Regions from separate parts of the Streptomyces sp. NPDC039480 genome, predicted to be linked through region 3. Evidence: riboswitches for the same ligand, from Rfam matches in the RefSeq annotation. Region 3 holds a riboswitch; each other region holds the start of a gene.
What was found. Region 3 has a riboswitch for cyclic di-AMP ahead of ACZ56E_RS26220 (M23 family metallopeptidase). Riboswitches for the same ligand answer to the same signal wherever they lie in the genome.
Positions count from the first base shown of each region.

Region 1 (2,191 bases), on a different contig from region 3:
TTTCCAGCGATCCGATGACATGGACGGCGGCTTCACCACACGACTGAGCCCCGGAACGCCATGCGTTCCGGGGCTCAGTCACCGACCGGGAAGGGGTTGGGGGTGCGGCCTAGTAGGGGCCGTTGACGTTGTCGATCGAGCCGTAGCGGTCGGCCGCGTAGTTGCAGGCGGCGGTGATGTTGGCGACCGGGTCGTAGCTGTCGGTCGACGTGCCGGGCACGTGGTAGGCGGAGAACGTGGGGCCGATGACCTGCAGGAGCCCCTTGGAGGGGGTTCCGGCGACGGCGTTGGAGTCCCAGTTGTTGATGGCCATCGGGTTGCCGGAGGACTCCCGCATGATGTTGCGGTGGATGCCCTCGTAGGTGCCGGGGATGCCGTGCTGGGCCATGATGTCGAGCGACTGCCTGATCCAGCCGTCGAGGTTGTTGGCGTAGGACTTCTTCGCCACGGCGGGCTCGGCGGCGGTGTTGCCGCGCTCGGACCGGTCCGCCCGCTCGGGGGCGGCCGGGGCCTCCTTGCCGAGGGTGAGCTCGAGACCGGGGTGGATCAGCTTCGGGTCGTCGCCGAGGACGCCGCGGTTGTCCTGGTACAGCTTCTGCCAGCCGCCGCTCACGGAGTGCTCACGGGCGATCTCGGCCAGGGAGTCACCCGCGACGACGACATAGGTCTTCGGGGCCGCGGCGGGCTTGGCGGCCGCGGCGGCCGGCGCGGCGGCGGCCGTGGTCGCGCCGAGCACCGGAAGAACGAGCACGGCGCCGCCGGTGCCCGCGGCGGCGATGCCCCGGGTGAGCGAGCTGGACTTGGGACGGCGGTGCTTACCCTTTGCGGGCATGACGAATTCCTCTCCGTCGCCTGCGGGGTGAGCTGTCGGGTTCGGACGGGAGATGTCCGGTCGCAGGGCATGCGACTTCACCCCGAGCCGTCCCGTCACCGGGATCGGCGGCTTACCTGGGTCCCCCGCTCCTGCCGTGCGTGAGTGAGTGGGTGTGGGTGGGAGAGTTTCCGGACAGCGGCAGGATTCGGCGTTCCATCCGGATTGACGGTGACGTTAGGCGAGAAAGCCGGTGCGGAACAAGGCCGGAATTCGAATGGAGGGAATGCGCGGGCCCGTACCGCGTGATCAAAATCCCGCACCCTCTTTGATCGAAAACCCAACTCTCTTTGCGCAGAACGAGAACGCACTCCGCGGCCCGCGAAGCCGAGGACACCGGGGCGTGACGCAATTCACGGAGCGGGGTACGGCATTTCCCTCGAGTGCTCCACCAGGCGGCCAAGTGCAGCGTATGGCACTAACGAGTCAATTAGGTCGTATCTGGAAGAATACGGACATGCGCAAAGGTGGCTGTTCACGCCAGAACGGGCATTTCGCATCGCGTCGGTGTCGACCCGCCCAGCCCGGCCCGAGGTGAGGCCACGGGCATCCGACGCCGCGTCAACAATGCTTCTGCCGCGTAGAAAGTGACGCCCGCCCAGAAAAGGAGGGCGGCCGAAACGGAGGGCCCGCCCGCAGGAATTCCCTTTCCGGCGGACGTAGGTGAGGGCGGGAAAGGGAAATGTTCCCCATTCTTCTGGCGCACCCTCACCTTGTTTCTGATGCGGCATCACGGAGCGGAACAGCGGTTCGTGTGGCGGTGTACTGCGCGGCCCCGCAAGGCACTTGCCGCCCCCTGCGCCGCGCCGTGGTGTGAGAGTCCTCCGCGGTGGCGTAGGGTGGAGGAACACGACGCGGGGTGGAGCAGCTCGGTAGCTCGCTGGGCTCATAACCCAGAGGTCGCAGGTTCAAATCCTGTCCCCGCTACTGCAACAGCAGGGCCCGGATCCCATGTGGATCCGGGCCCTGCTGCATGTCACCGACGACCGCGAAACTGGCACCGCCACTCCTGCGCCCCGACGCCCCTGACATGTGTGCCATCAGTCGCACAACCATTCGCCCATCCCGCCGGTCATACGCGCGACACACACAGCAAGATCCGATGGGGGAGTCTTGAAGAAGTTCACGGCAGCGCTGGCCACGGGCCTCGTGGTCTGCACTGCCACACAGGTCGCCGCGCCCGCGGCGCACGCAGGGGACGGCGATTCGCGCAGCCGCACGGAAACCCTGCAGGAGGGCGGCAAGATCTACGCCCTCTACGAGCACATGTCCGCGCGTTTCCACCCCAAGGACGTCACGCTCGAGATCCACGCGAAGAAC
Region 1 is NZ_JBVITX010000018.1:116,817-119,007, reverse strand. It holds gene ACZ56E_RS38455 (transglycosylase SLT domain-containing protein) at 110-832, opposite strand; cyclic di-AMP (ydaO/yuaA leader) riboswitch at 837-993, opposite strand; tRNA gene ACZ56E_RS38450 (tRNA-Met) at 1,725-1,798, shown strand; gene ACZ56E_RS38445 (hypothetical protein) at 1,985-2,191, shown strand, end outside.
Region 1: another riboswitch for cyclic di-AMP. It lies ahead of ACZ56E_RS38455 (transglycosylase SLT domain-containing protein); the one in region 3 lies ahead of ACZ56E_RS26220 (M23 family metallopeptidase).

Region 2 (2,191 bases), on a different contig from region 3:
AGGGAGATCCCCGCGGCCTTCCACGCGTCCTGCGTGAGTCCGGAGCAGTCGTAGGAGTCGGGGCCGGTGGCGCCCCAGACGTACGGCTTGCCGATCTGGGCCTCCGCGAAATCGATGACCTTCGCGGCCTTGGTGGCGTAGCTGCCGTCGGTGCTTCCCGAGCCCGAACCGGAGCCTGAACCGGAGCCCGAGCCCGAGCCTGATCCCGTGTCGGAGCCAGATCCGGAGCCAGATCCGGAGCCGGAACCGGAACCCTGGCCGGCCTCGCGCTCCTTCTCCCGCTGCGCCGCCTCCTCGGCCTTCCGCTCCCGCTCCGCCTCCGCGGCCTGCTCACGGGCCAGCCTCTCGGCCTTGCGTTTGGCCTCCTGCTTCTTCTTCCGCTCGATCTCCGCGAGCCGCGCCTTCTCCTCGGCGGTCAGCTTCGAGAGGAGCTCACGCGCGTCACCCAGCTTCTTCTGGACGGTCCGCTTGCTCGTCCTCAGGTCGTCCCGCGAGTCGCTCAGCGTCTCGAGGCTCTTCGCGGCCTTCGTGCGCTGCTTGGTCGCCGACGCCTGCTGCGCCTGGTAGTCGTCGACCGCCTTCTTCTGGCGCGTGGTGAGCCGGTCCGCCAGGTGGTTCTGGTCGAAGTAGCCCTGCGGATCGTCGGCGAGCATCATCGTGGCCGTCTCGGAGACGGCGCCGGTGCGGTACTGGGCGGCGGCGAACGAGCCGAGCTCCTCGCGCGCGTCGTTCAGCTCGTCCGTGCGTGTGGCCACGTCGTCGAGCAGACGGTCGACCTTCTTGCGCTGCTTGTCGGTGCGCTCCTTGGCCGAGTTGTACTTCTGGGTGGCCACGCCGGCCTGCCGGTAGAGCTCGTCGACCTTCTTCTGGACCTCTTCGAGGCTGGGCTTCGTCGGCGCGGAGGGCGCCGCCTGCGCGCTCTGTGCCAGGAGGGCGACGGAGGTGAGGGCTGCCGTCGTGATGCCGACGGCGGGGGCCGTGCGTATGCCGGCTGTACGGGTCCGCGGCTTGCGGTGCGACGCCAAGGGAGGCGACTCCTTCCGTAGACCGCCTACCGGGTTAGCTGTCGGGTTCGGGCGGGTGGTTCGGAAGGCTGCCCTACAGTCCCGTACTTCGTACGGGACCGATTCACCCCAAGGTTCTGGTGGGTCCCCGGCTCCGAACGTGTCGGACTCGGCGGAGGCCACCCGTTCCCGGCGGGGTTCGCCGGTGGGAGGGCGAGTGGCCCGCCGGGCACGCTAGCCAACCCGTGTGGCTCCTGTGAAGGTTGATGTTCGATATGCCCGATACATTTTCGTGACTTTACGAGACCCTTGACGCGGACACGATGGAGACACGGAGAGACGTAGCGGATCGTGATCGTCCGTGAGCGCGGAGTGGGAAGTCCGGGGTGTGTCCGGAACCCGCAGCGGGTTGTCAGTGGGGCCGCCTAGACTCGGGAGGCGATGAGCAGCCTCTTTGATGACAGCTTCCTGGCGGACCTGCAGCCCTCCCGGGCCGCGGACGAAGCGCCCCCGCCGCCGCCCGAGGACAGCGCTCCGGAGCCCATTCCGGACGACTTGTTCGACGGGAAGTTCGACGCGCCCATGACCCGCGAGTCGCACTACCGCGACGGTGCCCCGCGCCCGGTCATCGACCCGGCGTCCCTCCTCGACGGGCTGAACGAGAACCAGCGCGCGGCCGTCGTGCACGCCGGCTCCCCGCTGCTCATCGTGGCCGGCGCCGGCTCCGGCAAGACCCGGGTGCTGACCCACCGCATCGCGTACCTCCTCGCCGAGCGCGGCGTGCACCCGGGCCAGATCCTCGCGATCACCTTCACGAACAAGGCCGCGGGCGAGATGAAGGAGCGCGTCGAGCAGCTCGTCGGCCCCCGGGCGAACGCGATGTGGGTCTCCACCTTCCACAGCGCCTGCGTCCGCATCCTGCGCCGCGAGTACAAGAAACTGGGCTTCACCTCCTCCTTCTCGATCTACGACGCCGCGGACTCCAAGCGCCTCATGGCCCTGGTCTGCCGCGACCTGGACCTCGACCCGAAGAAGTTCCCGCCGAAGTCCTTCAGCGCCAAGATCTCGAACCTGAAGAACGAGCTGATCGACGAGGAGGACTTCGCCGGGCAGGCCGCCGACGGCTTCGAGAAGACCCTCGCCCAGGCCTACGCGATGTACCAGTCCCGCCTCCGCGAGGCGAACGC
Region 2 is NZ_JBVITX010000002.1:304,969-307,159, forward strand. It holds gene ACZ56E_RS07405 (C40 family peptidase) at 1-1,025, opposite strand, end outside; cyclic di-AMP (ydaO/yuaA leader) riboswitch at 1,034-1,189, opposite strand; gene pcrA (DNA helicase PcrA) at 1,446-2,191, shown strand, end outside.
Region 2: another riboswitch for cyclic di-AMP. It lies ahead of ACZ56E_RS07405 (C40 family peptidase); the one in region 3 lies ahead of ACZ56E_RS26220 (M23 family metallopeptidase).

Region 3 (2,191 bases):
ACGGGCGGCTGTGCGTCATGTCGGCGACCGAGCCCGCGCTGCCGCTCGGCATGGGCGACCTGGGGTTCTGGCCGGACCGGGCGGACGAGTCGGAGTTCCCGCCCGGCGCGACGCTGCTCTTCTACACGGACGGCCTGTCGGAGGCGCGGGACGCGGCGGGGGAGTTCTACGATCCCGCGGCGCGGCTCGGCGGGCGGATCTTCCCGGGCCGGGGCGGCCCGCACGCGCTGCTCGCCGCCCTGGCGGGGGAGGTGCGGCGGCACACCGGGGGCGCCATGACGGACGACATGGCGCTGCTCGCGGTGCGGCGGCCCGCCGCCGGCGATCCGGAGGTCACCACCGGTGACTGAAGTGCACCCCTCCGCATAACAACTGACACACTGTCAAGGAAATGTGAAGCTCCGGTGTTTGAAGGTCGGGGGTCAACTCGCCCCGGTCCGCACCCCCGTGTCCCGGTACGTACAGCCGATCAGCGTTAACGATCAACCCGAACGGCTTGGAATACGGACCCCCTGTCTATTAACGTTCGATAACGCAGCGCGGTCGTCCCAGCCGTCACTAGAGACGGCTCCGCGCGCACGCGCCTAATCCCGCAAGGGAGCCGGGGAACCACCAACTTGGGGTGAATCGGGCAGCTGTGCCTCCGTGCCAGGTGTTCGTAGGAGACCTTCCTGCTCCGAACCCGTCAGCTAACCCGGTAGGCGAGAAGGAAGGAAAGGAGCGCGCCCCAGTGGCGTCCAACCGGCCTGCCCCCCGCGCCGTGTACGTACCGAATGACGACGACTTCGGCTCGTACGACCAGGGCCCCCTCGAAGCGTTCGAGGAGTGGAACCCCACCGAGGAGTCCATCCGTCCCGTCCGCGGCAGGCACCGCGTGCACAAGAAGAGCGGCGGCGGGCTCGCCCGCAGCTCCACCGTGCTCGGCGTGGGCGTCATCGCCGCCGTCGGCGCCGGCGGCATCGCCACCGCGCAGGACGGCAAGCCGCCGGTCTCCATATCCCTGCCCGACCTGCCGGGCGTGGGCGCCGTCGCGGACTCGCTGCCCGCCGCCGAGTCCCTGCCGGGCGTCGGGTCCCTGATGTCCGACGGCTCGCCGGAGACCACCACGGCCGCGGCCGCCGCCCCGCTCACCGCCGCCGGTGTCAGCACCGCCGACGCAGAGCAGGGCACCGCCGACGCGGGCGAGGCGCTGCGCGCCCGCATCATGCAGCAGGCCGAGAACCAGCAGGAGCAGGCGGACACCGCCGTGCGGACCGCGGCCGAGGAGGCCGCCGTCAAGAAGGCCGCCGAGGAGGCCGCCGACCAGCAGAAGGCGGCCGAGAAGGCGGCGGACGCCAAGGCCGCGGCCAAGAAGAAGAAGGAAGAGGAGGCCCGGAAGGCGAAGGCGGAGGCCGAGCGCCGCGCCAAGCTCGCCAAGAGCTACGCCATCCCCACCTCCTCGTACACGCTTACGTCGCACTTCGGTGATGCCGGTTCCATGTGGTCCTCCGGGCACCACACGGGTCTGGACTTCGCTGCTCCCACCGGTACCCCGCTCAAGGCCGTGCACACCGGCACCGTCAAGGAAGCCGGCTGGGCGGGCGCGTACGGCTACCGCACCGTCCTCGAGCTGGAGGACGGCACGGAGGTCTGGTACTGCCACCAGTCCTCGCTCAACGTCAGCGCCGGCCAGAAGGTCAGCACGGGCGACGTCATCGGCCGCGTCGGCGCGACGGGCAACGTCACAGGGCCCCACCTCCACCTGGAGGTCCACACGCCCGGCGGCTCCGGGATCGACCCCCTCGGCTGGCTGCAGAGCAAGGGCCTGAACCCCTGACGTAACCCCGGGACGCGGACCCACCCCCCCTTACTGGAAGACTCCGGCGGTCCTGGCGACAACCCCCCGACGCCAGGGCTGCCGGTCCGGTGAACGGAATTCCGTTTCCGGCCGCGGTGTTGAGGGGCATATGACTTCTCTTCGTACGCTTGGCTCTTCCGACCTCGAGGTCTTCCCGCTCTCCCTCGGCGGCAACGTCTTCGGCTGGACCGCGGACCGGACGGCGTCCTTCGCCGTCCTCGACGCCTACACCGCGGCCGGCGGCAACTTCATCGACACCGCCGACGTCTACTCGGCCTGGGTCGAGGGCAACCAGGGCGGCGAGTCCGAGACCCTCATCGGCGAGTGGCTGACCGAGCGCGGCAACCGCTCCGA
Region 3 is NZ_JBVITX010000009.1:21,373-23,563, reverse strand. It holds gene ACZ56E_RS26225 (PP2C family protein-serine/threonine phosphatase) at 1-350, shown strand, start outside; cyclic di-AMP (ydaO/yuaA leader) riboswitch at 572-719, shown strand; gene ACZ56E_RS26220 (M23 family metallopeptidase) at 731-1,816, shown strand; gene ACZ56E_RS26215 (aldo/keto reductase) at 1,947-2,191, shown strand, end outside.

Region 4 (2,191 bases), on a different contig from region 3:
CTGGCGATCCAGGCCGACGAACTCCTGCGCACCAGGCGGCAGTTAGAGGAGCTGCTCGTACGGCACACGGGGCAGAGCCCGGAGCGGATCGCCGCGGACATCGAACGGGACAAGATCTTCGACGCCCCGGCGGCCCTGGAGTACGGGCTCGTGGACCGGATCATCCCGAGCCGCAAGACCTCGCTCGCCGCCCGCGACCCGAGGTGAGTCACCGATGCTGCCGCCCGAACTGCCTCCGCTGCCCGCCCTCACGCACGCCGAGGCGGAGTTGATCGACCGCTATCTCGAAGTCGTCGACCTGCTCGGCCGCATCAACCCGGCCCGCGTCGAGCACACGTACCGCGGGCTGCGCGCCGCCCAGGCCCTGGTCGGGCGGGCGACCGCGCTGCGGGACGCGCTCGCCCTCATGCACCAGCGGGGCGAGACTGAGGTGCACGCGCCCACGCTGGCCCGGGCGCTGCGCGTCCTCGACGGTGAACGACGGGCGGGGCTACTCACCGTGCCGCCTCCGCAAGGCCCCTGAAATCCCCTCTTCGCAAGGCTCCTCAAATTCCGTCTCCGCAAGGCGCCTGAAACCTCGTCGGCCGCCCCGCTCCCAACACTGGAACGTCCGGCTCCACTTCGAAACGGACCAGTCGGGCTACCCCGGACGGCGTACCAGGACGTCCTTATCCGCACGGTCCGAAGTTGCGTCCAGCGAGTACAGCATGGCCGGAATTACGCATTCCGCTGCTGGTCGAGCGGTCGTCGGAGAAGGCGGCGGAACGTCGAATTCGGCAGTGTCCACCTGAACAGGTCAGTCGTGAGGAGCCTCACAAAACGCCGTTTCGGCTCGGTTTTCGGACCTGTTTCGGGTCAAGATCCCTTCCGACGACAAGCCCCCGCCACAGCGGCGGGGCGGTCCGGGCGGACGCCGAGTCCTGCCGCCACCCGGATGACCGGTCGACATCGGTGCAACGGCAGGAGTGGAGGACCCAGGTACGACGGGCCCGTCCGGGAAGTCCGGACGACGCCCTTGGGGTTAAGCCGCAGAGCATGACGCGGCCGGGCATCTTCGCCTGCCCGAACCCGACAGGTCATCCTTCACAGGCGGCTGACGAAGGGTTGCGCATGACCGCGCTGAATCATGTTCCGTCGCTGCTGAGCAGGACCGGTGCCGCATCGGCACTCACGCTCGCCGTCGTAGGCGGCACCGTCGTGGCCCCCGGGCTCACGGCGGAGGCCGAGGCAGCGACACACGGGACGAAGGCGCTCAAGATCGCGGCGTCCAAGAAGGGCTCCCCGTACGGCTACGGGGCGGTGGGACCCAACCGGTTCGACTGCTCGGGCCTGACGCTCTACTCGTTCAAGAAGACGGGCAAGAAGCTGCCTCGCACGGCCGCCGCGCAGTACAACAAGACCAAGCACATCTCCAGGTCCCAGCGGACCCGTGGCGATCTGGTGTTCTTCCACTCCGGCAGGAACGTCTACCACGTCGGGATCTACGCGGGTAACAACCGCATCTGGCACGCGCCCAAGAGGGGGACCGTGGTGCGCCTGGAGAAGATCTGGTCCAACAGCGTCTGGTACGGCAGGGTGCGCTGACCGCACCGTCCAGCGCGGCACTCGTGGCCCGCGGCCGAGCCGGTCAGCGGGCGTCGTCACACGAGCCGCGCTGGACAGGTGCCTGCCAGGGCAGCGCGATCCACACGGTCTTGCCGCCCTCGTCGGTGGGGCTGACCGAGAGCCTGCCGCCGCACTCGGCCGCCAGCCAGCGGATGATGACCATGCCGCGGCCGTTGTCCTGCTGGACGGCCGCGGGGAGCCGCTTGGGGTAGCGGGGGTGGCTGTCGGTGACACCGATGCGCAATTGCTCGTCACGGTCGAGCTCCAGGTCCACGGTGAAGGTGGGCGACTGGCCCAGGGTGTGCTGTACGGCGTTCGTGGCGAGTTCGGAAACGATCAGCCTGATCGTGTCGGCCACTTCGGCGTCACCGGGCAGGCCCCATTCCGCGAGCACGCGGGATACGAATTTCCGGGCGGCGGGGACCGAGACAGGATCGCTCGGCAGGGTGACGGAGGCTTCCTGATGGTCTGCCATGGCGACGTTGTCCCTTTCCCACCGGGACCGGTCTCCGGCTCGCGGCGGATGACTCGAGGACAGTCCCGGACTGGTGCTTCGCGCCAGCCTGCCACTCCTTGGCCGGTCACG
Region 4 is NZ_JBVITX010000003.1:258,353-260,543, forward strand. It holds gene ACZ56E_RS11830 (ATP-dependent Clp protease proteolytic subunit) at 1-207, shown strand, start outside; gene ACZ56E_RS11835 (hypothetical protein) at 215-523, shown strand; cyclic di-AMP (ydaO/yuaA leader) riboswitch at 931-1,107, shown strand; gene ACZ56E_RS11840 (C40 family peptidase) at 1,111-1,584, shown strand; gene ACZ56E_RS11845 (ATP-binding protein) at 1,628-2,080, opposite strand.
Region 4: another riboswitch for cyclic di-AMP. It lies ahead of ACZ56E_RS11840 (C40 family peptidase); the one in region 3 lies ahead of ACZ56E_RS26220 (M23 family metallopeptidase).